Regions from separate parts of the Clostridium sediminicola genome, predicted to be linked through region 1. Evidence: a T-box and tRNA genes for the amino acid it is inferred to sense, from the RefSeq annotation. Region 1 holds a T-box; the other holds one or more tRNA genes.
What was found. A T-box is a leader RNA that pairs with one kind of tRNA and senses whether it is charged. The one in region 1 lies ahead of trpS (tryptophan--tRNA ligase), so its partner is inferred to be a tRNA-Trp.
Positions count from the first base shown of each region.

Region 2: it has a tRNA-Trp gene. The T-box ahead of trpS (tryptophan--tRNA ligase) is inferred to sense a tRNA for this amino acid. The anticodon was not compared.

Region 1 covers NZ_BAABMF010000019.1:16-12,579, forward strand. Annotated here, with positions in the region: partial or broken gene ACQ3F0_RS21565 (IS3 family transposase) at 1-73, shown strand, start outside; gene trpS (tryptophan--tRNA ligase) at 138-1,142, opposite strand; T-box leader at 1,275-1,527, opposite strand; gene ACQ3F0_RS21575 (hypothetical protein) at 1,784-1,999, shown strand; gene ACQ3F0_RS21580 (D-2-hydroxyacid dehydrogenase) at 2,087-3,043, opposite strand; gene ACQ3F0_RS21585 (glycoside hydrolase family 94 protein) at 3,273-11,954, opposite strand; gene lysA (diaminopimelate decarboxylase) at 12,084-12,564, opposite strand, start outside.
Region 2 covers NZ_BAABMF010000002.1:131,631-144,194, reverse strand. Annotated here, with positions in the region: gene ACQ3F0_RS04430 (flavodoxin family protein) at 1-5, shown strand, start outside; gene ACQ3F0_RS04425 (AMP-binding protein) at 27-1,589, shown strand; gene ACQ3F0_RS04420 (3-oxoacyl-ACP synthase) at 1,605-2,630, shown strand; partial or broken gene ACQ3F0_RS04415 (acetyl-CoA hydrolase/transferase C-terminal domain-containing protein) at 2,697-2,942, shown strand; gene fabG (3-oxoacyl-[acyl-carrier-protein] reductase) at 3,011-3,751, shown strand; gene rimI (ribosomal protein S18-alanine N-acetyltransferase) at 3,929-4,378, opposite strand; gene tsaB (tRNA (adenosine(37)-N6)-threonylcarbamoyltransferase complex dimerization subunit type 1 TsaB) at 4,371-5,087, opposite strand; gene tsaE (tRNA (adenosine(37)-N6)-threonylcarbamoyltransferase complex ATPase subunit type 1 TsaE) at 5,084-5,542, opposite strand; tRNA gene ACQ3F0_RS04390 (tRNA-Trp) at 5,744-5,819, shown strand; gene pgmB (beta-phosphoglucomutase) at 6,136-6,816, shown strand; gene ACQ3F0_RS04380 (PH domain-containing protein) at 6,950-7,327, shown strand; gene ACQ3F0_RS04375 (iron-containing alcohol dehydrogenase) at 7,356-8,534, shown strand; gene ACQ3F0_RS04370 (alpha/beta hydrolase) at 8,652-9,497, shown strand; gene cobT (nicotinate-nucleotide--dimethylbenzimidazole phosphoribosyltransferase) at 9,661-10,746, shown strand; gene ACQ3F0_RS04360 (zinc ribbon domain-containing protein) at 10,776-11,174, shown strand; gene ACQ3F0_RS04355 (NAD(P)/FAD-dependent oxidoreductase) at 11,342-12,564, shown strand, end outside.

The DNA of each region.
Region 1 (12,564 bases):
TAATTATAGATATCAATGGAACCTAAACAAGATGACTCCTGTACAATACAGAAATCATCTCTTAGCATCTTAACACCCTTTTTAAATTGTCCTTGACATAGGTACCATTTTATTTTGAGCAGACCCCCTAATGCTTTTTATCTAGGTATAAATCCTATTTTCTTTTTCATTTTTCTTAAAGTTTTATTAGCTATATAAGATGCTTTTTCTGCACCTGCTTGATATACACTTTCAAGATATTTTTTATCAGCTACTAATTCTTTTACTTTGTTTTGAACAGGTTGAAGTTCATCAACAATTACTTCAGCCACATCTTTCTTAAACTGAGCATATCCTAAACCTTCATAGTTTTTCACTATTTCTTCAGGTGTTATTCCTTTTATTGTACTCATAATATCAATTAGATTTTTAATTCCTGGTTGCTCATCAGTGTAATTTACAATACCGATACTATCTGTTACAGCTCTAGAAATTTTCTTTCTTATAACTTCTGGGGAATCCATAATTAATATATAGGAATTAGGATTTTCAGCTGACTTAGACATTTTTTTAGAAGGTTCTTGTAGATCCATTATTTTAGCACCAACCTTAGCAATATAAGGTTCTGGAACTTTAAATGTAGGACTATAAGTATTATTAAATCTAGCTGCTATATCTCTTGTCAATTCTAAATGTTGCTTTTGATCACTTCCCACTGGAACTAAATCAGTTTGATATATCAATATATCTGCAGCCATCAGTACTGGATAATCAAATAATCCAACTGCAATATTTTGTCCGTATCTCTGAGACTTATCTTTAAATTGAGTCATCCTACTTAATTCACCCATATAAGTAGAACAATTTAGCAACCATGAACCTTCAGCATGTTGTGGCACATGAGATTGAATAAATATAGTGTTCTTCTGTGGATCAATTCCTGCTGCTATATAAATTGCTAGAACTTCTAAAGTCCTTTGTCTTAAATCCTTTGGTTCTTGTTTTACAGTTATTGCATGCATATCTACTATACAATAAAAACAATCATACTCATCTTGAAGTTTAACCCAATTTTTTAAGGCTCCTAAATAATTTCCAATAGTCAATTGTCCTGAAGGCTGTATTCCACTAAATATTACCTTTCTTTGCTCTTTTTGTTCCATGTAAAAAACCCCTTTCTTTACGTGCTTAAGCGCGTGTATTATTACTTAGACCACTATAAAGTAAATTAAATTTAATTCTGCAGATAGCACCATAAAAACGTCCTAAATATTTTATACGTATCAGTATAGAATATTTAGGACGTTTTTCAAACGTGTTGCCACCTAATTTCGGAATTTATTCCCTCATTACAGACAGTTTTGCCAATGCACAATTGTGAATTGTTAATTGTATTTCTGTCCTATCCATTAACGTGGACATCCGTTTTAGTTTATTCACTAAAAATCTCCAAGATCCATTCAATCTAATCATAACTGCTACAATTCCAGCTACTGTAGCTCTCTAGAAGTCTGTTTTTAAATCTACTATTCTCTTCACTGATTATCATTTATTTATATATATTATTAGTTAAAGTAGTTTATCTCCACTATAAACATAATATTATATTTATTTAACATTATTGTCAACACCTTATATTAATATGCAGATAACTACCTCAATTTTCTTTTATTTTTTTAAATTTTCATATTAATAGCTTATTTTTTTTAGTGCATTTGGAATACTATATTTATACGTGGATATTTTAACTCAAGTATAAATTAAGTTTCTTTATAAATTCTCTACAATTAAAAGGAGTGACTTTATGACTAATAAAAATAAAACAGATAGAAAAATTTACGGACCTAAAGTAAGAGATTTTTTTGAGGATCAACCACAAATTATTAAATCACATTCTAAGAATGATTATGCTCTTCTACCCGATAATGTTACTGATCCTATAGTCACAAATAATATTTCTAATGTTGAATTTGATTATACTTACAACTGCGGAGACGATGTAGAAGACAAATTATTTTAATTAATCTTACATAATAAAAGAAAGCTTTTCTTTTCAATAAGCTTTCTTTTATTAGTTTGATTATACTGAATTTATTTTAAGAAATTATTAATTTACTACATTTTGGGGATTATCATTCAAATAAGCATTTAAATTATCAATAGCAATATTTATTAATCTATTTCTGGATTCTTTAGGTGCCCAAGCTATATGAGGAGTTATTATACAGTTCTTAGCACTAATCAAAGGATTATCCATTTCTGCTGGTTCTCTTGATAATACATCCAAAGCTGCACCTGCAACCTTACCTGTGTTTAGTGCCTCTGCTAAGTCCTCTTCAACAATTAAAGGTCCTCTTGATGTATTTATAATCATAACCTTATCTTTCATTTTAGAAATATTTTCTTTATTTATGATTCCTTTTGTATCTTCAAGCAATGGGCAATGCAAACTTATTACGTCAGAATTTACTAGTAATTCATCTAATTCAACATATTTAAACATATCATTCTCTAAATCTTTATTTTGAAATTTATCAAAGGCTAATACTTTCATTCCTAGAGCTTGAGCTATTTTAGCTGAATTTTGACCAATTCTTCCTGAACCTATAATTCCAAAAGTTTTTCCTGATAACTCTATCAGAGGGTAGTTCCAAAAACAGAAATCTATAGAATTACTCCATGCTCCCTTTTTTACAGCTTCACTATGCTCTTGCACATGATGGCACATTTCCAATAAAAGCGCAAAAGTCATTTGTGCTACCGCTGTTGTACCATAGGTAGGTATATTCGTAACTACTATACCCTTTTCCTTGGCAGCATTAATATCTACTACATTATACCCAGTTGCTAACACTCCAACGAATTTTATGTTTGGTATCTTATCAAATATTTCTTTAGTTAATGGAGTTTTATTTGTAAAAATTATTTCAGCATCACCTATTCTTTCAATAATTTTATTATTAGGTGTTCGGTCATAAACAACTAAATCTCCTAAATCTTTCAAACCTTCCCAGCTTAAATCTCCTGGGTTTAGAGTATATCCATCCAAAACTACTATTTTCATATTTTATATCCTCCCAATGGCAATAGATAAACTACTGCGTAGATTTATCTATTGTAGTTATAACTCACTTTCATTTTGCCACTTATTTTTAACATACAACTATTCTTTATAGCTATTATAACTAAAGACTAACCTGACGTAAACTTAAATCTTATACCTTACAACTATATAAATTGAGAAGCGTATTTCTTCGCAATTTATAAAAAAAGCCGACATTATGTCGACTTTTTTATTTACACATTTCTTCAATTCTAGCTTTTACATTTTTATAAACAACTTCAACATGATGTTCTCCACTTTCTCCGTACGGAATCAAAGAATCCTCAAGTTCCTTCCCATCAATTGAAATTTTACTCTGCTGACCTTTTTTCGCATCTATTATATAAGTAGCCCCTTTATGTTTATAAGTTATTTGGAATCCTTCCCAATCTTCCGGAACAACAGGATCTACAATAAAACCTTTATCACCCTGTAGTTTTAGTCCAAGAATTCCATCAATACCTACTCTATACATCCAACCTGCTGCCCCAGTGTACCAAGTCCATCCTCCTCGACCTGTATGAGGTTCTCTTTCATATACATCTGCTGCCATAACATATGGTTCAACTTTGTATCTCTCACATTCATAGTACGATCTTGTATGGTTGATTGGATTTATCATATTATAGATTTTCCATGCCTTATCTCCGTCTCTTAGTTTAGTTAATGCCATGACTACCCATGTAGCTGCATGAGTATATTGTCCTCCATTTTCTCTAACTCCAGGTACATATCCTTTTATATATCCTGGTTCTAATTTAGTTTTATCAAAAGCAGGTGTCAATAATAAAACCATTCCTTTATCATACTTAACAAGATATTTTTCTAAAGCATGCATTGCTTCTTTTGCTCTTTCTTCCTTGGCTGCATTAGATATAACAGACCATGATTGAGAAAGAGAGTCTATTTGACATTCTTCATTTTCTATAGAACCAAGAGGTGTACCATCATCAAAATATGCTCTTCTGTACCAGCTACCATCCCAAGCATACTTTTCAAGGTTTTCTTTAATAAACTCTTGCATTTCAGCATACCTTTGAGATCTTACATCATCATTCTTTTCTTTTGAGATGTCTTTAAAGTCATCTAAAATAGTGTAAAGGAACCATCCTACCCAAACACTTTCTCCCTTACCTTTGTTACCTATAGTATTCATTCCATCATTCCAGTCACCACAACCCATCAATGGAATGTTATGCTCCCCAAATTTCAAAGCTCTTTCGATAGCTTTAACACAGTGTTCATATATTGATCCTGTCTGATTTGATACTCTTGAAATTGTATATCTTTCATCTTCATCTTCTTTTAATGGCTCATCTTCCATGTATCCAGCCATTTCATCCAAAACAGAGTAATCACCTGTATTCTTGATATAATCAATAGTTACATAAGGTAGCCATAATAAATCATCAGAGAATCTTGTTCTTATTCCGCTTTCAACTACTGGATGCCACCAATGCTGAACATCTCCATCTGTATATTGTCTAGAAGCAGCATAAATAATCTGTGCTCTTGTAACTTCTGGTTTTATATAGCTAAGAGACATAACATCTTGAAGTTGATCTCTAAATCCAAATGCTCCTCCAGATTGATAGAATGCAGTTCTTGACCATAATCTACATGCTATTGTTTGATATAAGAACCAACCATTAAGCATAATATCCATTGTAGTATCAGGTGTTTTAACTTGAATTGTCTTTAATAATTCATCCCAATTTTGTTTTACATTTTCTATTTCAGCATTTATGTTATTAATACTGCTGTATTTTCCAATAGCTTTTTCAATATCTTCTACTTTTTCTTCTGCTCCTAACATAACGATTAATGTTTTTTCTTCATTAGGATTAAGAGAGAACTTTGTATTTTCAACCATACATGGATCTAATCCTCCACCTGAGTTATCAGATAATCTTGTGTATTTCATAAACTCTGGTGATTCTAAAGATTCATTTCTACCAATAAACTCTGTCCTATCACCTGTAAAACTCTCATTTTCTCCACCTTTGATAGTTAGATAGGCTAGTAAATTACCGAAATTAGCGCTATATGGATTTTGTGCATAAATATATTTTTTTTCTTTATTCAGCGTAGTTGCCACATGAATATTTGTATGTTGTGGAACAACACCCATAACAACTTGAGCATAGTAGCTTAACGATAATTTTCGTTTTTCAGAAGTATTATTCTTAAGTTTTACCAAACATATCTTCACCTTATCATCTCTTGGAACAAACATTTTCATTTCACCTATGATTCCATAAGCTTCATGTTTAAAGTTCGAATACCCATATCCATGTTCAACAATATATTCACCATTGTCTCTAACAGGTTTAGGAGTAATACTCCAATAAACGCCCATCTCTTCGTCTCTTATAAATGCTGCCTCTGATGGTATATCTTTAATCCAATCATTTGACCAAGCAGTAAGCTTATTTTCCCTACTATTTCTACACCATGTATAAGCTGAACCAGTTTCAGAAACATGGAACCCAAATTGCCCATTAGCTACTACATTTATCCATGGAGCTGGTGTATTAATACCATTCTTTAATCTAATAACATATTGATTATTTTGTAAATCAAATCCTCCAAATTGATTGAAATATTTTAGTTTATTTACTTCAAACTTATATCCACTTGTATGACAAGTAGCTTTCACAGGTTCCAGTTTTGCTCTCCTAAGTTTTTCTTTTTCATCATTTTTAATTTGGGTAAATACAAAACCTTTATCATTTTCTATTACTAACCTTGATATTGCCATTATTAAGTCTATATCTTCTTTATCCATGGTTGATTTACTTCTTAAGAAAACTCCACCTGACTTATTCAATTTATCTCTAGCATGACTTGTGCCTATTAAATCTCTCAAACTATCTTGAAGCGGTTGAAAATAAGCAGTGTTTTGTAGATTTAAAAACACTAAATCTACTTTTAATCCTTTAATACTCCAAAATTCATGAGCATTAAGCATCTGCCGTACTAAATCTTTATCTTTTTCTTCTTTAATTACCACTGTTACAATTGGAACATCACCAGAAATTCCATACTGCCACAGTGACGGTTGACTTCTCTTTACATTTTTAATTAGATCACTTCTCTTCTGAAGAGATTTATTCATAAATAAAATTCTAGAAGCCATTGCTTGATATAAATTCGCTTGAGGATACTTAATGCCTAAATAATTCATTTCAACTTGACTTTGAGTCCACGCAAGTTCAAATACCCTATCTATATTAGTAACCTCTCTATATTTTCTTGCTAAGTCTTTAATTCCATCTCTAGATTCTGCTACACCAGTAGAATAAGAAACTTTACAGGATTCTCCTGCAGCAATTTTAATTCGTCTTCTTATACTAATAATTGGATCCAATACAGCCCCAACGGTATTAGTAAGTGGTGTATCCCCTTCCATAGCTGTAGGACTATATAGATTTCTTCCTCTTCCAATAAAGTTCGCTCTACTCGTTTCGTATTGAATTTGACCAATAGAATTTCCGTCTACAACCACACTCTGCATAGCCCATGGTTTCTTAGACTTATGTTCTCTAGGCCTACGGTTAGCAATAATACAACTATTCTCTGCATCATACTCTGTTCTTATAAATAAGTTACTAAAAGCTGGATGCACTATATCTGAATTAAAAGGTGCTAAAGTCACTTCACAGTAACTGGTTATCTCAATGATTTTATCTTCATTTCCATGATTTGTAATTGTGATTTTTCTTACCTCAACATTGTCTTCATTAGAAACAGCAATTTCAGTTTTAGTATTTAACTCTCTATCAACTCTTCTGAATTCCGCTTTATCTAGAGAAAAAATAACATCATATTTTTCACCTATCTTTTTAGTAGGCTCATAAGTGGCTGAGAAAAATTCATTAGAATTAACATCTTTTATATAAAAATACATTCCTGTATTATCCATAGTGACATCTTCATGCCATCTATATACCGTCATATCATTTAATTTACTGTACCCACTCCCGCTATTAGTCATCATCAATGAATAAGAACCATTAGATAAAAGTTGAGTTTCTGGTATATCAGTTACTCCAGTAGAAAATCTTCTAACAATAACATTTTGCTTTTCTGCAATTGCATCAGATGCTTCAAATTTTTGTTCCCTTTCATAAACTATTCTCTTTGGCACTTTTTCTTGTAGTAATAATTCAGTAGCTTTAACTTCTGGTACAGAATGGAATCTTTTTTGCAAAATGTTTTGATTTAGTACATTATCCAACGAAAGTAAACTCATGCCCAAGTGGTGTACCATAAAGCATTTAACAACAGCTTTCTTTTTACCTTTAGGCATTCTATCCTTTGTGTAATCTATTGCTTCGTATAGCCCATATCTTCCTGACAATCCTTCGGATATCAATCTTTGAATATTACTCATTGCCGCCTGCTGATCAACCTGTAATGCCATCACAGTTGAATACGGTGAAATTACCAGTTCATTAACCAATCCTCTTTTTAACCCTATTCCCGGTATACCAAATGCTTTATACTGATAATTTAATCCTACATCAAAACTCCTGAAGGCAGATTCTGATATTCCCCAAGGAACTCTTCTATTTTTGCAATATCTCTTTTGACCATCAACAATAGATCTATATGTTTCATGAAGTAGGGTCTTTGGATAAGTTTTCATTATTAATAGTGGCATTAAATATTCAAACATTGTACCACTCCATGAAACTAGTCCTTTGCTTCTACCCATAACTGCCATTGCACGACCTAGTTTAAACCAATGTTTTTGATCTACATCTCCTTTAGCTATAGCTATAAAACTAGCTTGACGCGCTTCAGAAGCTAACAAATCATAATAACTTTTACCAATTGAATCTTTTTCAATATCATATCCTATAGAAAAAAGTTGCCTTTTTTCATCATATAAAATTCTAAAATCAGTGGCTGTAGCCATATTATTTATTCTACTTTTTAAATTCTCAATTTTAATAACTAATTTATTAATTTCTATCTTACTACTCTTTAATGAACTTAATAATTCTTTAGCCAAATATTTATCATCTTTATTTTTGAAATTAACCCTGTTTATATCTTTAGTTATTTTATCTAATTCCGCATTCAATTCAATTAAGCTCACTGAAGATGATACATCTTTTAATTTCTCAGAAACTTCTTTTAGCTTATTTGATCGTTCAATTAATAAATCTGCCCAAGGAAAAAGTTTTTGCATCTCAACCAAAAAGACTGTTAATGTATTTTTAACTTTTTCATTCCAATATAATTCATCTTTCTTTTTATTATCATTGGAAACTTTTATACATTTATCCCATAAATCAAGAAGTATTCTTTTATAATTTAAAATATCAGCATCTAAATTATCTACATCAACTAAAACACTCTGATAATAATTTTTTATTCCTAACTTATCTTCTAATTCTTTATTAGCAAGTAAAATTGTATCTTTTAGCCCACTGGCAAAATTTTTATCTATAATTGGTCTACTCAAATATTCATCCAATGCAGTTGAAGTCACCCACAAGTATCCTACTAAGTTACCACTATCAACTGTTGAAATATATTCTGGTCTTAGAATTTCTTTTGATTTTGTATTGTACCAATTATAAAAATGTCCTTTATATCTCTTTAAAGTTTCCATACTTATAATACATTTATCTATACGGTCAACACATTCTATTATACCTACATATCCCAAATCGTGGGCAACAACATTAGATATTATACCCATTCCCATATTTGTAGGCGATGTCCTATGAGCAACACCATTACTTGGGTCCTGTTGATAATTATCTGGAGCTAACCAATTATTGTCATCATCAACAAAATCTTCGAAATATGCCCAAGTTTCTCTTGCAAGTATTTTTAAAAGTTCCTTTTGATTCTCATTAAGTACATAATGAGTTTTTTCGATATCCTTACTAATATAGTAAGCAACATAAGGACTTACAAACCAAATAATACTTGAAGGCAACATAAATAATCCACTGTTAATAGATTGCATAAATGCCAACATCCCAATAATCAATGCTATTAAACTACCCGGCCACATTAATTTTACATAAAAACCAATATCATCCTTTGATTCAATATCAGCATCAGCAGCTGTTTGCCATTCTAAAAGATGTTTCTTGCTCACCTTAGTTCTATAGATTGTTCTTACAATAGCATCAATCATCAAGTAAGCTTTATGTGGCAAAAAACAGAATATCAGAAATATTTGTTCTATAACACTTTTCCAATTCTCTAATTTTCCGGTTAAATTCATTCCTCTCATAGGAGATACTATTACCTCTGTTACATCGAAAAGTAATGGTATCACTAATGCTACAACAGCAGCAATTATCCATTTATCAGTGCCATCAGGCAAAACATTGAAAGATAATGCAAACAATAGCATTATAGATGGTGCTAATAAACTACGTCTTAAGTTATCAAAAATTTTCCATATAGATAATCTATTTAATGACTGTTTATTTTTAAGCCATGGAATCAGCTGCCAATCCCCTCTAACCCACCTATGTAGCCTTTTTGCACTTGAATTATACGTAGCTGGATATCCATCAATTAATTCCAAATCAGTAACTAAAGCAGCTCTTACATAGGAGCCTTCTAATAAATCATGGCTTAATACTGAATTTTCCGGAATTTCTCTTTCCAACATATAATTAAAAGTATCCACCTCATATATCCCTTTACCCGTAAAGATACCTTCTTTAAATAAATCCTGATATGCATCTGAAACAGCTGTGGTATAAGTATCAATACCTGTTTCTCCTGAAAAAATAGTCGAAAACATAGTCTTATTTGCACTTACAGTACTTATACTTATTTTGGGTTGCATCAACCCATATCCTCTTGTCACTCTTTTTTGACCTTTGTCAATATGAGGAACATTCAAAATATGACTCATTGCACCAATCATTTTTTTAGCTGTATCTCTTGGTAACTGAGTATCCGAGTCAAGAGTTATAACATACTTTGCATTAATCAAATTATGAATATTTCCACTAACAATATCATAACTTGTATCTTTTGCTCCTCTTATTAGCCTATTAAATTCAATTAATTTACCTCTTTTTCTTTCCCAAGCTAACCATTTTTCTTCACTTTCATTATATTTTCTATATCTACTTAAAAAATAAAATATTTCATTTCCAGAATTACTATATTTTTTATTTAAATTTTTTACTGCCTCCAGTGCAGTTTTTATTAATTTACTATCATTTTTTTCTTCCTTTTTATTGCTATCTTTAAAATCTGCAAGTAAAGCAAAATATAAATTTTTTTCAGAATTAGCTAAATAATAAACCTCCATATCTGAGATCAATTCTTCAACTCTTTCTGGTGTATTAACAATAGTAGGAATAACAACTATTGTTTTATCTTTTTCCTCAATTCCGTCTTTTAATTCCATTTTGGGAATAAAATCTGGAACTGATAAATGATTTATACTCCAATTCAAAATTGATGTAACAATTTCACTGCATGGTATTAACAATGCTAATGCTGCAACAATATATCTCCATAGTGCTCTGTTAATATCATTTATGTAACTTATATAGAGGAAGAAACTCATTATTATTAAAGTTCCAACGATAATTATACCAACATATAATTGAACTTTATTTTTCTTATTAAAATCCTCATCTGCTTTTATTTTATTTGAATTTTTACCAATTTTTTCTTTTAATTTTCCAACACCATCATCTACCAGATAATATCCAACATGCTTTTTATAACTATATGCTTCATTAACATCACATTCTTCAGCACAATCAATAGCTTTTTTTGCAACAAAAGACTCTGGTTTATTTATTTTCTTTGACATTCTTTCAACATTATGTCGATAATAATCCCTTGATTCAAAATCCATTTTTGAATAAATATCACTTGGGTCTGTTCTCAGAATTTTTTCAACATAGCTTAATTCTTCAAAGCCATCTCTCCAATTTAATCCTTCTACCTGTCTTACTGAATGAACACAATTTCCCATTGATAGTTGATAATTTGCTTGTTTCTGGTGTTCTAAATTTATCATTTTTTCAGAATTTGTTTCTTGTAACTCAAGCTTTTCATCTATCCAAGTATATACTTCTTGATTATCTATTCCATTATCCCTAAGCACCTTCAATAATCTCTCACAAAAATGAGTCGAAAAAATTAACTCTTTTGAAGAAAGTTTATCAATTTCATCCTTTAAATTTCCTTCTTCAATTGAGTTTATTAAATTATCTGCAATAATATCTGCTTTTCTTTTTTCTTTTTGTGCTAGAATGATTTTTTCAGTAATCTTGCTAATATTTTGAATCAATGCAATTCTAAGCATTATAGGTAATGCCCACAGTTCTCCACTACTTAGTATAGTATTATTCTGATAAGCTTCTATAAATCTTAATATTGTATTTTCTTCAATTTTCCCATCAGTATGCGAAACCATTTCTACAGCTATGTGATAAATTCTTGGATATCCTTTCATTATTCCTTTATCTATTACCGGCAAATTATTATAGTAATCTTCAGGCATACTCTGTTTAATATGTTTATATTCTTTTTCAATTAAATATAAATTATCAAGTAACCATTCCCCTGCAGAAACAACTTCTCTTTTATTTCTAACATCTCTGTCGATGAATTCATATCCTTCGAGAATTTTTTTATAACTTCTATCAAGACTTTTAATAATTTTCCTTCTTGAATTTGTTATTTTAGTTTCTGAATACTCTTTTGAAATTTCTAGGGCATGCTTCTCTAAATCTTCATTTTTAACATCTATAGATGGTATATCATCTAATATATTCTCCTCGTTTTTATTCTTGCTGGAATAATACAAGTATGTAATGCCCGCTATTAGTGTAACTAAAATTGCTGCTAGTAAAAAATACATTTAATGTCACTCCTTTATTAATACATAGCTTGAGTTTACCTAAAGTATTATTCCCAAAAAATCGAGAAATTACTCAAATAGAATTTTGTTATAAAATAAAAGAGATGCGAAATTAATTTCGCATCTCTTTTATACTTCGTTTCTTATTAAATCTTCATAAGTTTCTCTTTTATAAGCGATTTTTACTTCTCCATCCTTAACCATAACAACTGATGGTCTAGGGATTTTATTATAATTATTAGCCATCGAGAAGCCATAAGCTCCAGTAGTAGACATTGCTAAAATATCTCCACTTTCAACATTCCCTATTTCTATATCATTTATTAATATATCACCAGACTCACAGCATTTTCCTGCTATTGTTACTTTTTGTCCTGAATCTTCATCCATTTTATTAGCAATTGTACATTCGTATTTTGCCTGATAAAGAGCTGGTCTAATATTATCTCCCATTCCTCCATCAACTGCAACATATCTCCTAATACCTGGAACATCTTTTATAGAACCTACTGTGTACAATGTTGTACCAGCATTTGCTACTATGCTTCTTCCCGGCTCTATAATTAATACTGGCATATCAAAACCAATTTCTTTACATACTTCTTCAGCA
Region 2 (12,564 bases), on a different contig from region 1:
AATAATTTATAAAAGGGGGAATTTAAATGAAAAATACTGGATGGATAGGAAATTATTCTTATTTTAGGTCAAGGATATCATCAGAAAAAGAAGCGATTTATGATATGGATAATCATATGCATTATACTTATGGAGATTTGGATAATAGATCAAATATTGTAGCTAATTATATGGCTGAAAAACTAGGTATAAAAAAAGGGGATAGGGTGTCGTTTATTTCCAGAAACGGTATAGAATTGTTTGATGCATATTATGCTACTGCTAAGGTAGGTGCAATTCTTGTACCATATAATGCACGATTATCTGTTGATGAATTAGAACAACTAATAAAAAATGAGACTCCCAAAATTTTATTTTATGAAGAAAGCTTTAAATATATTATAGAAGACTTAAAGAAAAGAGTAGATATTAATCAATATATTGTTTTATCAAATGGAAAACCAGAAAATAATGACCTACATTATGAGGAAGTACTTGACTATGAAAATAATGTTGAGAGATATTGTACAGATCTGGATTTAGAGGATATTCATATGATTATCCATACTGGAGGAACAACTGGTTTACCAAAGGGAGGAATGATTTCTCATAGAGCAATGTTATTTAACTCAATGAATGAAGTATTGACATGGGGAATATCCCATAGTGATAGTGCTCACATTTTACTTCCACTATTTCATACTGGTGGATGGAATTTGCTCACATTGCCGATATTGCATGCAGGTGGAAGGATTATCATCAATAAACAATTTGATCCCCAATTAGCATTAAAAATTATAAATGATGAAAGACCAACCTTTATATTTGGAGCTGCTACGATCTTTAGGATGATGATCAATTTACCAGAATTTAAAACAACAGATTTTTCATCTGTAAAATGGGTAATGGCAGGTGCTGCTCCTACTCCAATCAATATTATGGAAAGATTCTGGGAAAGAGGAATTCGATTTGTATTAGGTTATGGTATGACGGAAGCAGGCCCTAATAACCTTACGGCTCCAGCAGAATTTATGACATTTGAACAAATGCAGCGTAAATATCAGTCTGTTGGTAAGCCTATGTACTTTACACAAGCAAAAATTGTAGACAATGAAGGTAGAGAAGTAGGAGTAGATGAATCTGGAGAACTAATTTGGAGTGGGCCACAGATTTTCTCAGGATATTGGAATAATGAGGAGGAAACTGCAAAAACCATAAAAAATGGATGGGTATATACTGGTGATATGGCGAAAAAAGATGAAGATGGATTTTATTATATCGTTGGAAGAAAGAAAAACATGTTTATAAGTGGTGGCGAAAATGTCTTTCCACCAGAAATAGAGAGAGTATTATATGATATTGAAGAAGTTCATGAAGTATGTGTCATTGGTGTACCTGATGAAAATTGGGGAGAAGTGGGGAAGGCCGTGATTGTCTTAAAATCAGATAGTAAAATTACAAAAGAAGAAATATTAAATCATTTAAGAAGTAAATTGGCACATTATAAAATTCCTAAATATATACAGATTATTGAAGAACTTCCCAAGAACAATGTAGGTAAAATTGTAACGGCAACTGTGATGAAACTTTATGGAAAAGCACAGGACTAGGAAGGAGAAACTGATATGATAAATAATAATGTGGTTGGAATACAAAATATAGGGATATATGTACCAAAAGAAACTCAAACTAGTGCATATATTGCAGATAAGTCAGGTATCCCACAGGATATAATAGAAAAAAAATTTGGAATCATAGAAAAACATAAAGCAGGTCTTAATGAACATGTTTCAGATATGGCAATAAAGGCAGCTAAAATTACGCTTGAGAATTTTGATCCTATGGATTTAGATCTCGTTGTTTATTGTGGTAGTGAATATAAAGATTACTATTTATTTAATTTGGCTGCCAAGGTACAAAATGCGATAGGAGCAAAAAATGCCAATGCTTTCGAAATACACTCATTGTGTTCAGCAGGTGTGTGGTCACTAAATGTTTTAAAGAGTATGATGTTAAGTAATTCTGATATAAATAACGTGCTGCTAATATCCTCTTCAAAAGAAACTGATTTAATTGATTATAAAAATGAAAGAGCAAGATTTATGTTCAATTTTGGAGATGGAGCATCTGGAGCCTTATTAGTTAAGGGCTGTACAAAGAATCAGATTTTATCAACCCATATGATAACTGATGGTGGATTTGCAGAGGATGTTGGGGTTTATGGAGTAGGCTCACAAAATTATTATAATTATGAAACTCTGAATTATGATTTAAGAAATTTAGACGTTAAAGACCCCAAATCCATGAAGGAAAGACTTGATCCCATATCATTGGATAATTTTTGTAAGGTCATTACAAAGGCAGTTGAAAAAAGTGGATACACAGTAGATGAAATTAATTTCCTAGCGTCTATTTTTATGAAAAAATCTATCCTAAACAAGGTACTTGAAAGAGTCCATTTAACAGAAGAAAACTCCTTCGTTTTAGAAAAGTATGGACATTGTCAATCTGCTGATGCATACATATCTTTAGTAGAAGCAGAGAAGTTAGGACGTCTAAAAGATGGAGATCTTACGGTAATGTTAGGTTCTGGTACAGGATATACATGGGCTGCTACTGCAATATTATGGGGAGAATTAAAATTAAAATAAGGAAAAGATTAGTATGAAAAAGTAGAGTACCTTATTTTAACCCTCTACCACAAGGGAAGCATATCAAAATCAATAATAGCATTATATTCTACAGCCATGAAAGGAACTATTTCAACTATAGTGCCTGCTTTAAGCATTGGAACAGGGGTATCTCTTTCTAGAAATGATGTAGATTATGTTGTAACAGAATATGGTGTTGCAGAATTGAGAGGAAGATCTATTAGAGAAAGAGTTAAAAACTTAATAAATATAGCACATCCTGAATTTAGAGAAGAATTGAAAAAAGAAGCTGAAAAAAACTTTATTTGTTAAATTTATTTGAAATATAGAAACTTTATTTTAATAAGAATTTTAGAGGGAAATTAATGGGAGGTTTTTTAATGAGACTAGATGGTAAAGTAGCTATTATTACTGGATCAGGTAGAGGAATAGGTGCAGAAACTGCAAAGAAATTCGTAAAAGAAGGAGCAAAAGTAGTAGTATGTGATATTAATGAAATTGATGTGAACATAATGGTGGAAGAGTTAAAATCCCTTGGTGGAGAAGCGTTAGGATTAGTTGTAAATGTTCTTGATAGAGATGCTGTAGAAAAGATGATTCAAGATGTTAAAGATAGATTTGGGAAAATCGATATTTTAGTTAATAATGCAGGGATTACCGCAGATGCTCAGTTATTAAAAATGAAAGAAGAAGACTGGGATAAAGTAATAGGTGTAAACCTTAAAGGTGTATTTAACTGTAGCCAAGCAGCAGCTAAATTTATGGCTGAACAAGGAAGTGGAGTAATATTGAATGCGTCTTCGGTTGTGGGTATTTATGGTAATTTTGGGCAAACAAATTATGCTGCAACTAAATGGGGAGTTATTGGTATGACAAAATCTTGGGCAAAAGAACTTGGAAGAAAAGGTATTAGAGTAAATGCCGTGGCTCCCGGATTTATTTTAACGCCAATGACTGATAAAATGCCAGAAAACGTATTAGATTCAATGAAAGGAAAATCACCTTTAAAAAGATTGGGATTCCCCGAAGATATTGCAAATGCATATTCATTCTTAGCTTCAGATGAAGCAAGTTTTATTACTGGTACTGTACTTAGTGTTGATGGTGGTGTTGTTTTATAATGGAGAATAGATTAAGAGAAGTAGCCATAATTAGCGCAGTAAGGAGGTGTTGCGGCAAAAGCTGTAATTGAAAGGGCAGTAGTAAAAGATTTGGATAAAATTTATACATGTCTAAAATTATTGGTATGTTGATATTTCGGACATGTATAAATTAAATTGCACATGAGAAACGAAATATTATAAGTTAATGGTTCTTTTCCACATAATTATGGCATCTTCACCGTTTTCATAATATTTTTTTCGTATTCCTTCTTCAATGAATCCGAATTTAGTATAAAGATTTCGAGCTGGAATATTGCTATCTCTCACCTCTAAAGTTATTGCAACAATATCATGCTTGTGGCACAATCTTAGAGCGGCTTGAAGCAATTTATTGGCAAGTCCCATTCTTCTGAAATAAGGATATACGGCAACATTTGTAATATGTGCTTCATCCATAATAAACCATATTCCTATATAACCAGCTAATTTGTCATCTATTTTTATACCAATGTAGTGAGCAAATTTATTGGTAACTTCGCTAAGAAAAGACTCTCTACTCCAAGGATGCTCAAAGCTATTATGGTTAATATCTACAAGTTCATCAATATGACAAGCATCAATTTTGCATATTTCAGTTTTATGCATTACTTTTCATCTCCATTTTTTTATCGTACTCCCTTTCGGCTTGGGATTTTTTTAGATAAATAGGAGCTAAACTAAATATATTTTCATTCTCACCATTTAATAATTTTTTAATACCCAATTCGCCTAAAGAGGACGCTTTCACCACATTTAAATGTATAGGTGCAAAAAAAGTATTTTCAAAATTATTATATAATTTTTCTCTAAATTTTGGTACAGCATCTCCAATGAAAGTCGTTGATTTTTCATTTTTTGATTGCAAAATGTTTATTAGTTCATCAATATGAATTGCCATATAGTCAGTTAATCTAACAAGAGATTTTCCTTCAAAAGAATATAGTGCGGTATAGACATTATCTCTTAGAGCATCCATTATTGGACAGATTATGCCCTGTGTATAAGCCATATTAAATGCTAAAGCATCAAGAGATGATATAGCAGCTACAGGTTTGTTTAAAGGTTGTGCTAAACCTTTAATAGTGGCCATACCTATTCTTAGCCCTGTGAAGGAACCTGGTCCTTTAGATACAACAAAACCATTTATCTCTTCAATAGTTAAATTCAAATTTTTCAACAAAACATCTATTTGACTCATTAAAACTACTGAATGTTGTTTTTTATCATTATAGGTAATTTCACCTAAGAGTTTGTTATTCTCTACCACGGCACAAGTAGCAGACGTAGTAGAGGAATCTACACTTATTACTTTCATAATTTTATCTCCTCTATATATTGGAATCTTTCACTAGTCCATTCTATTTTAATCTTTCTGAAATCTTCACCAAGTTGTGGAAGTTTATCTATATGAATTGTTAGTCTATCTTTTGGAAGAAGTTCTTCAATATAATTCGCCCATTCAATAACAGAAACAGCATCACTAAAAATATACTCATCAAAACCAATTGCAGAAATTTCATCAGGGTCATTTACTCTATAAACATCAAAATGATAGAATTTTAATCTTCCTAAATATTCATTTACAATTGTAAATGTAGGACTAGTAATATGATCATCAATTGAAAGTCCTCTTGCAATTCCTTTTGTGATGTGAGTTTTACCTGTACCTAAATCCCCAATCAAGCATATTATATCCCCACTATTGGCAAGTTGACCCAGTTGATACCCTATGTTGAATGTTTTATCTAAATTATCTACTATAAATTCCATGGTATTCACTCCATATGATTAAATTATTGATTCATTTGTTATTTTATCTTATAATGAGTAAAAAGAAAAGCTAAATACAAATAATAATGAATAACATAGAATTCACAATCATTGCAGAAAATTAACATAATTTTTATTATGTTAATTTTAAAAAAAGCTTGCGCGGTTAAAATTATTATGATATAATTAATTTCGTTGTGAAGGGGTATGGCTCAATTGGTAGAGTAGTGGTCTCCAAAACCATTGGTTCCGGGTTCAAGTCCTGGTGCCCCTGCCAGATTCAAAGACAGTAATCATAAAGATTACTGTCTTTTTTGCTGTGCAAAATTAAATTTATAACATTTTGTAATATCAAACTTGAAAACTTTAAAATATTATTTTAACAAGTTTAAGAAAGAGACAAAATAATTGTCCATCTATGGTGAACGAAAAATAAAGGTGGAATTATTAAAATATAGAATAATTACATCTAATATTAAAAATATATTGAAAAAAGTAAGATTATGATTATATAATAAGAGCAAGGGAAAATTTTATGGCACTGTACAAACGTTTGCGCAAATTTAATAATTTTAAAAAAAGGGGAGATTATAATGTGCATAAAAGCTTTTATATTTGACTTAGATGGAGTAATAACAGATACTGCGGAGTACCATTACCTTGCTTGGAAGAAAACCTCTGATACTCTAAATATATCATTTGACAGAGAATTTAATGAAAATTTAAAAGGTATAAGCAGAATGGATTCATTAGAAAAGATTTTGGAAAGAGGAGATATGCAGAATGAATTTTCTTATGATGAAAAAATTCAGTTAGCAACAGATAAAAACGATTTTTATAAGGAATTAATACAGAAAATAACTAAAAATGACTTACTTCCAGGCATAGAAGACTTATTGAAAGAACTAAAAAGAAGAAATATAAAAATTGGATTAGCATCAGCTAGTAAGAATGCTTTGACGGTTATTAAGGGGCTTCAAGTTGGAGATTATTTTGATTTTATTGCAGATGCTGCTATATGCAATAATAGTAAACCAGCACCGGATATTTTTTTAATGGCTGCTAACGGGTTAGGAATTGAACCAAAGTATTGTATTGGGGTTGAAGATGCGGAAGCAGGGATAGATGCAATAAATTCTGCAAAGATGTTCTCGGTAGGAGTTGGAGAAAAAGTATCAATGAGAAAAGCTGATATGATGGTATCTAATACAAATGAATTAAGTTTAGAGAATATAAAAAATATGTATAATTCTAAATACTTAACTAATAAGTAAGTTATGATTTTATTCAGGAAGAGAAAATTCTCTTTCTGAATTTTTTTTATTAATAATTTAAAAAAATTTACATTGAGATTATAAGAATAATATTATAAACTAAAAAAAGGAAATAAAAAAGGAGGCTATTATAATGGGAATACTAAGCGGACTAATGGGTAATGCAAGTGAAATTGATATTGAAAAAATAGAAAATGAATTTCAGCCGATACTTGCAGATATCGAAAGAGTAGAAAAAGCATATAAATTGGTAAGAGATTTGTTTGTGTTTACAAATAAAAGATTAATTCTTGTGGATAAACAGGGAATGACAGGGAAAAAGACAGAATATCATTCTATTCCATACAAAAGCATTACTCACTTTAGCGTAGAATCAGCTGGCCACTTTGATTTAGATTCAGAACTAAAAATATGGATATCAGGAACGAGCATGCCAGTGGATAAGCAATTTAAAAATGACAAAAGTATCTATGACATTCAAAAGACATTAGCAGATTACATTTTCAAATAAATATTAACTTAGAATTGGAGGCTTTTATATGAAATTTGATTATTTTATACCGACAAAAATTATGTTTGGACAGGGTAAATTGAATAAGTTAGCTAAAATTAAATTACCAGGTGAAAAAGCGCTTATTGTTATTTCAAACGGAACATCAATGCGGAAGAATGGATATTTAGATAGGGTTATCTCTTTACTAAAAGAAAATAACGTTGAAAGTATTGTTTACGATAAGATACTTCCTAATCCTATTAAATCTCACGTAATGGAAGGTGCTAAACTAGCTAAAGATGAAAATTGTGATTTTGTCATTGGCCTAGGTGGGGGAAGTAGTATTGATTCTGCTAAAAGTATCGCTATAATGGCTAAAAATCCAGGAGATTATTGGGATTACATTTATGGAGGGTCTGGTGGTGGAAGACCGCTCAAAAATGGTGTCCTGCCAATTGTTGCAATTACTACTACAGCAGGAACTGGAACTGAAGCAGATCCATGGACTGTTATTACTAAAGAGGATACAAATGAGAAAATTGGATTTGGAACTTCAGAAACATTTCCTCTTATTTCTATAGTTGATCCTGAACTTATGCTTACTGTACCACCACATTTAACTGCTTTTCAGGGATTTGATGCTTTATTCCATGCTGTAGAAGGTTATATTGCAAAAATTGCTAATCCTATGAGTGATATGTATGCATTGAAAAGCATAGAACTTATTGCAAAATATCTTCCTGTTGCTGTTAATGAACCAGATAATATAGAAGCTAGAACAAATGTTGCTTTGGCAAATACTCTTTCGGGTTTAGTAGAGTCAACTTCAAGTTGTACTTCTGAACATGCTATGGAGCATGCTCTTAGTGCATATCATCCTGAGCTACCTCATGGAGCAGGATTAATAATGCTATCGGAAGCTTATTATAATTTCTTTAGTGATAAAGTGCCAGAGAGATTTATAGATATGGCAAGAGCTATGGGAGAAGATGTAGGAATGTCAGAAGAAACTGATAAATCAAAAATATTTGTTAGCGCGCTTTGTCATTTAATGAAAAAATGTAATGTGAATAATCTCAAAATGTCCGATTATGGAATAGAAAGAAAAGAAATTGGAGATATTGCAAAAAATTCATTAGATACAATGGGAGGGCTTTTTAAAGTTGATAGATATAAATTATCTGTTGATGAGATTAAGGGAATTCTTGAAGAAGCTTATAAATAAGGGGTATATTGAGAGAACTTTAGAGGTTAGGTTGTAATAGAAATAAAAGACGAAGTTCTTTTCTTCGCAATTTATAATCATTGTGTATTGATAGTTTTTGAAAGGTGGGGAATTAATATGATTAATAAAACTATAGATATATGGGGAACAGGAAATTATCAAAGTGAAGGAACTGATGGTTTTAAGCCAACTATGGATACTTATATTTTAAGTGGAGAAAAGAAAAGACCTGCAATTTTGGTATGCCCAGGCGGCGGTTATGAATTTACTTCTGAGCGGGAGGCGGAACCAATCGCTATGAAATTTAATGCTGCAGGATACCATACATTTGTTTTGAATTATAGTGTATCCCCTAGAAAACACCCACAACCTCTTTTAGATGTATCAAGAGCGATGTGTATTATAAGAGAAAATTCTGAAGAGTGGAAAATTGATGGAGATAGGATTGCGGTTTGTGGTTTTTCTGCAGGAGGTCATGTTGCTGCAAGTTTAGCAGTTCATTTTGAAAAAGATTATTTGTTTAATACACTATTAATTAATAAAGGTATGAATAAACCTAATGCATTGATATTGAGTTATCCTGTAATAACGTCTGGAGAATTTGCTCATAAAGGTTCTTTTAAAAATTTGATAGGAGAAGAAGGAAGAGAAGAACTACGACAGCATTTGTCTTTAGAATTCCAGGTAAATGCAAATGTACCACCGACATTTTTATGGCATACTTTTGAAGATTCAGCTGTACCTGTTGAGAATACGTTGTTGTTTGCAACAGCTTTACGCAAAAATAATATTCCATTTGAATTACATGTTTACCCTGAAGGACCACATGGTTTATCTCTTGCCACAGAGGAAACAGGTAATGAAAACATGCCATCAATGCCACATGTTGCTACTTGGATAGAGTTATGTGTTCAATGGTTAGGTAACTTAGCGTTTAAAACAAAGAAAATAAAAACTCTTTGATTATCATAGAGTTTTTATTTGTATTAAATTATAAATATTTATAAATATTTTTTTGACTTTTACATATAGGTTGAACATATTTCTTTAAATGATAGACTATAGATAAGGAATAATAATACTATGAAATAAATATTATGAATTATTTATAGAAGGGGATAATATAATGGAAAAATTAGAAAAAACAATTTCAGAAATTAAACCACTTTATGAAGATATAATGAAAAAAGCTTGGCATAGGCTAGATAATTTAACAAAACCTATTGGAAGTCTAGGACGATTAGAAGAATTAGCGGCTCAAATCGCGGGAATTACCGGTGAAGTTCATAGTAAGATACATAAGAAAAATATCGTTATTATGTGTGCAGATAATGGTGTTATAGAAGAAGGATATAGTTCTAACCCACAAAATATAACTGAAATTGTTACTAACAATTTTACCAAGGATATTACAGGAGTATATGTACTAGCTAAACATGTAAATTCTGAGATGACTGTAGTTGATATTGGTGTTAATGCAGAGTTTAATAATGAAAAGATATTAAACAAAAAAATAGTATATGGAACAAAAAACATGGCAAAAGAACCAGCTATGACGAGACAAGAAGTTGTACAAGCTATAGAGATTGGCATAGATATTGTAGATGAGCTTGCCTTAGAGGGAGTTGATCTACTTGGAACAGGCGAAATGGGAGTTGGAAATACTACAACTTCAGCAGCAATTTTAACTGTATTATCAGGTTTAGATACCGAAATTACAGTAGGAAAAGGTTCGGGTCTTACAGAAGAGCAATACGAACATAAAAAAAGAGTAATTAAAAAAGCTATTGAAATAAATAATCCTGATAGTAATGATGTACTTGATGTAATGGGCAAAGTAGGAGGATTAGATATTGCAGGACTTTGCGGATGTTATTTAGGTGCTGCAAAAAATAGAATTCCCATTGTTATAGATGGATTTATTGCATCTATTGCTGCATTATGTGCCTATAGATTATGCAAGAGTTCAAGAGGATTTATGATACCTTCACATTTATCACAGGAGCCTGGGGCAAAATATATTATGGATGAGTTAAATTTGGAACCATATTTAAATTTGAATATGAGGTTAGGGGAAGGATCAGGTTGTCCGCTTGCCTTCAATATAGTAGAAGCAGCACTAACTATAATGAATAATATGGGAACTTTTGAAGATGCATCACTTAATAGAGATGATTATGTGGATATTAGGGAAAATGATCTTGAACAGTGAGTAGATAAGTTTACTAGGAGGAAAATTAATTGTTTATATTCGGTGTATTTGGAGCAGGGACAAAAGAAAAAGAAATAAAAGATATACAGAATATTATATGTAAAAGATGCAATAGTATGTCAGTTTATAAATTGAGTAAAAGCTACAACTATTTTCATTTATTTTTTATACCTGTATTCACTTGGGGAAATAAATACTATTTAAAATCAAGATGTTGTAAGACTATATTTGAATTAAATAGTGAAATAGGGAAAGATCTAGAAAAAGGTGAATCCTTAGTTATTAAGAATGATGATATGATTGAAGTTTATAGTGAAAATGACAATTATACAAGAAGAGTCAATAATATAAAATGTAGAGGATGCGGCAGAGAGATAGATTTATCATATACATTTTGTCCTCATTGTGGATATAAAAATCTATCATAGAGAATATGCATAAATTTTTATTGCAATATCCATTTTCTTGTGCTATCATTAAGTTATAAAGTTAATATGACTGAGGCAGAGATATGAGAGCCTTAATTTAGGAAATATTTTTCAAAAAATGTTTCCTAAATTAAGGCTCTTTTTTTATTTTATAAAGGAGGAAGAATATGTTTGATATTACAATTATAGGTGCGGGTGTTACAGGATGTGCTATTGCAAGAGAATTATCTAGGTATCAATTAAAAATTTGTGTACTTGAAAAAGAGATTGATGTTGCAAGTGGAACAACTAAAGCAAATAGTGCTATTGTTCATGCAGGAGAAGATCCTATTCCAGGAACACTAAAAGCAAAATTAAATGTTTTAGGAAATGAAATGTATGACAAGCTTTCAGAAGAATTAGACTTTCCGTTTAAAAGATGCGGATCTTTAGTTTTATGTTTTGATGAAGAGGATATTAGTAAACTAGAAGAATTGAGACAAAGAGGTTTGATAAATGGATTACCTGATACTATGGAAATATTGAAGCGAGAGGAAGCATTAAATTTAGAACCTAATTTGTCAGAGAGTGTAGTAGCAGTTTTAACACTTCCTACAGGCGGTATAACTTGCCCTTATGAAATGACTATTGCTCTTGCAGAAAATGCATATACAAATGGAATAGAGTTTAGATTTGAAACTGAAGTTAATGATATAATAAAAGTTCAAGAAGAATACTTAATGAAAACAAATAAAGGCGATATAAAAACAAAGTTAATAGTAAATGCAGCAGGAGTTTACGGAGATATTTTTAATAACATGGTTAGTAAGAATAAGTGCAATATTATTGCAAGAAAAGGTGAATATGTTTTATTTGACAAGGAAGTAGGAGATATGGTTTCTAGAACTTTATTCCAACTTCCAACTAAACTAGGAAAAGGTGTGCTTGTAACACCAACTGTAGATGGAAATTTATTATTAGGACCTACTGCACTTGATATAGAAGATAAAGAAGATTTTGATACTACTTCAGGTGGTCTTAATAGTGTTTTAGAAAAAGCTAAATTTAGCATAAATTCAATTCCAATGAGATCTATAATAACACAATTTGCAGGGCTTAGAGCTCATTCTGAAAAAGGAGATTTTATTATAGGAGAATCAGAAGATGCTAAGAACTTTATAAATGCTATTGGAATAGAATCGCCAGGTTTAACAGCAGCACCTGCAATTGCAAAGATGGTTGGAGATATAATAGTTGAAAAATTCCATCCTGAAATCGATAAAACTTTTAATCCTATAAGAGAAGGTATTCCAAAGTTCAGAGAAATGACTAATGAAGAAAGAAAAGAAATTATAGCAAAAGACTCATCTTATGGTAAAATTGTCTGTAGATGTGAAACTGTTACTGAAGG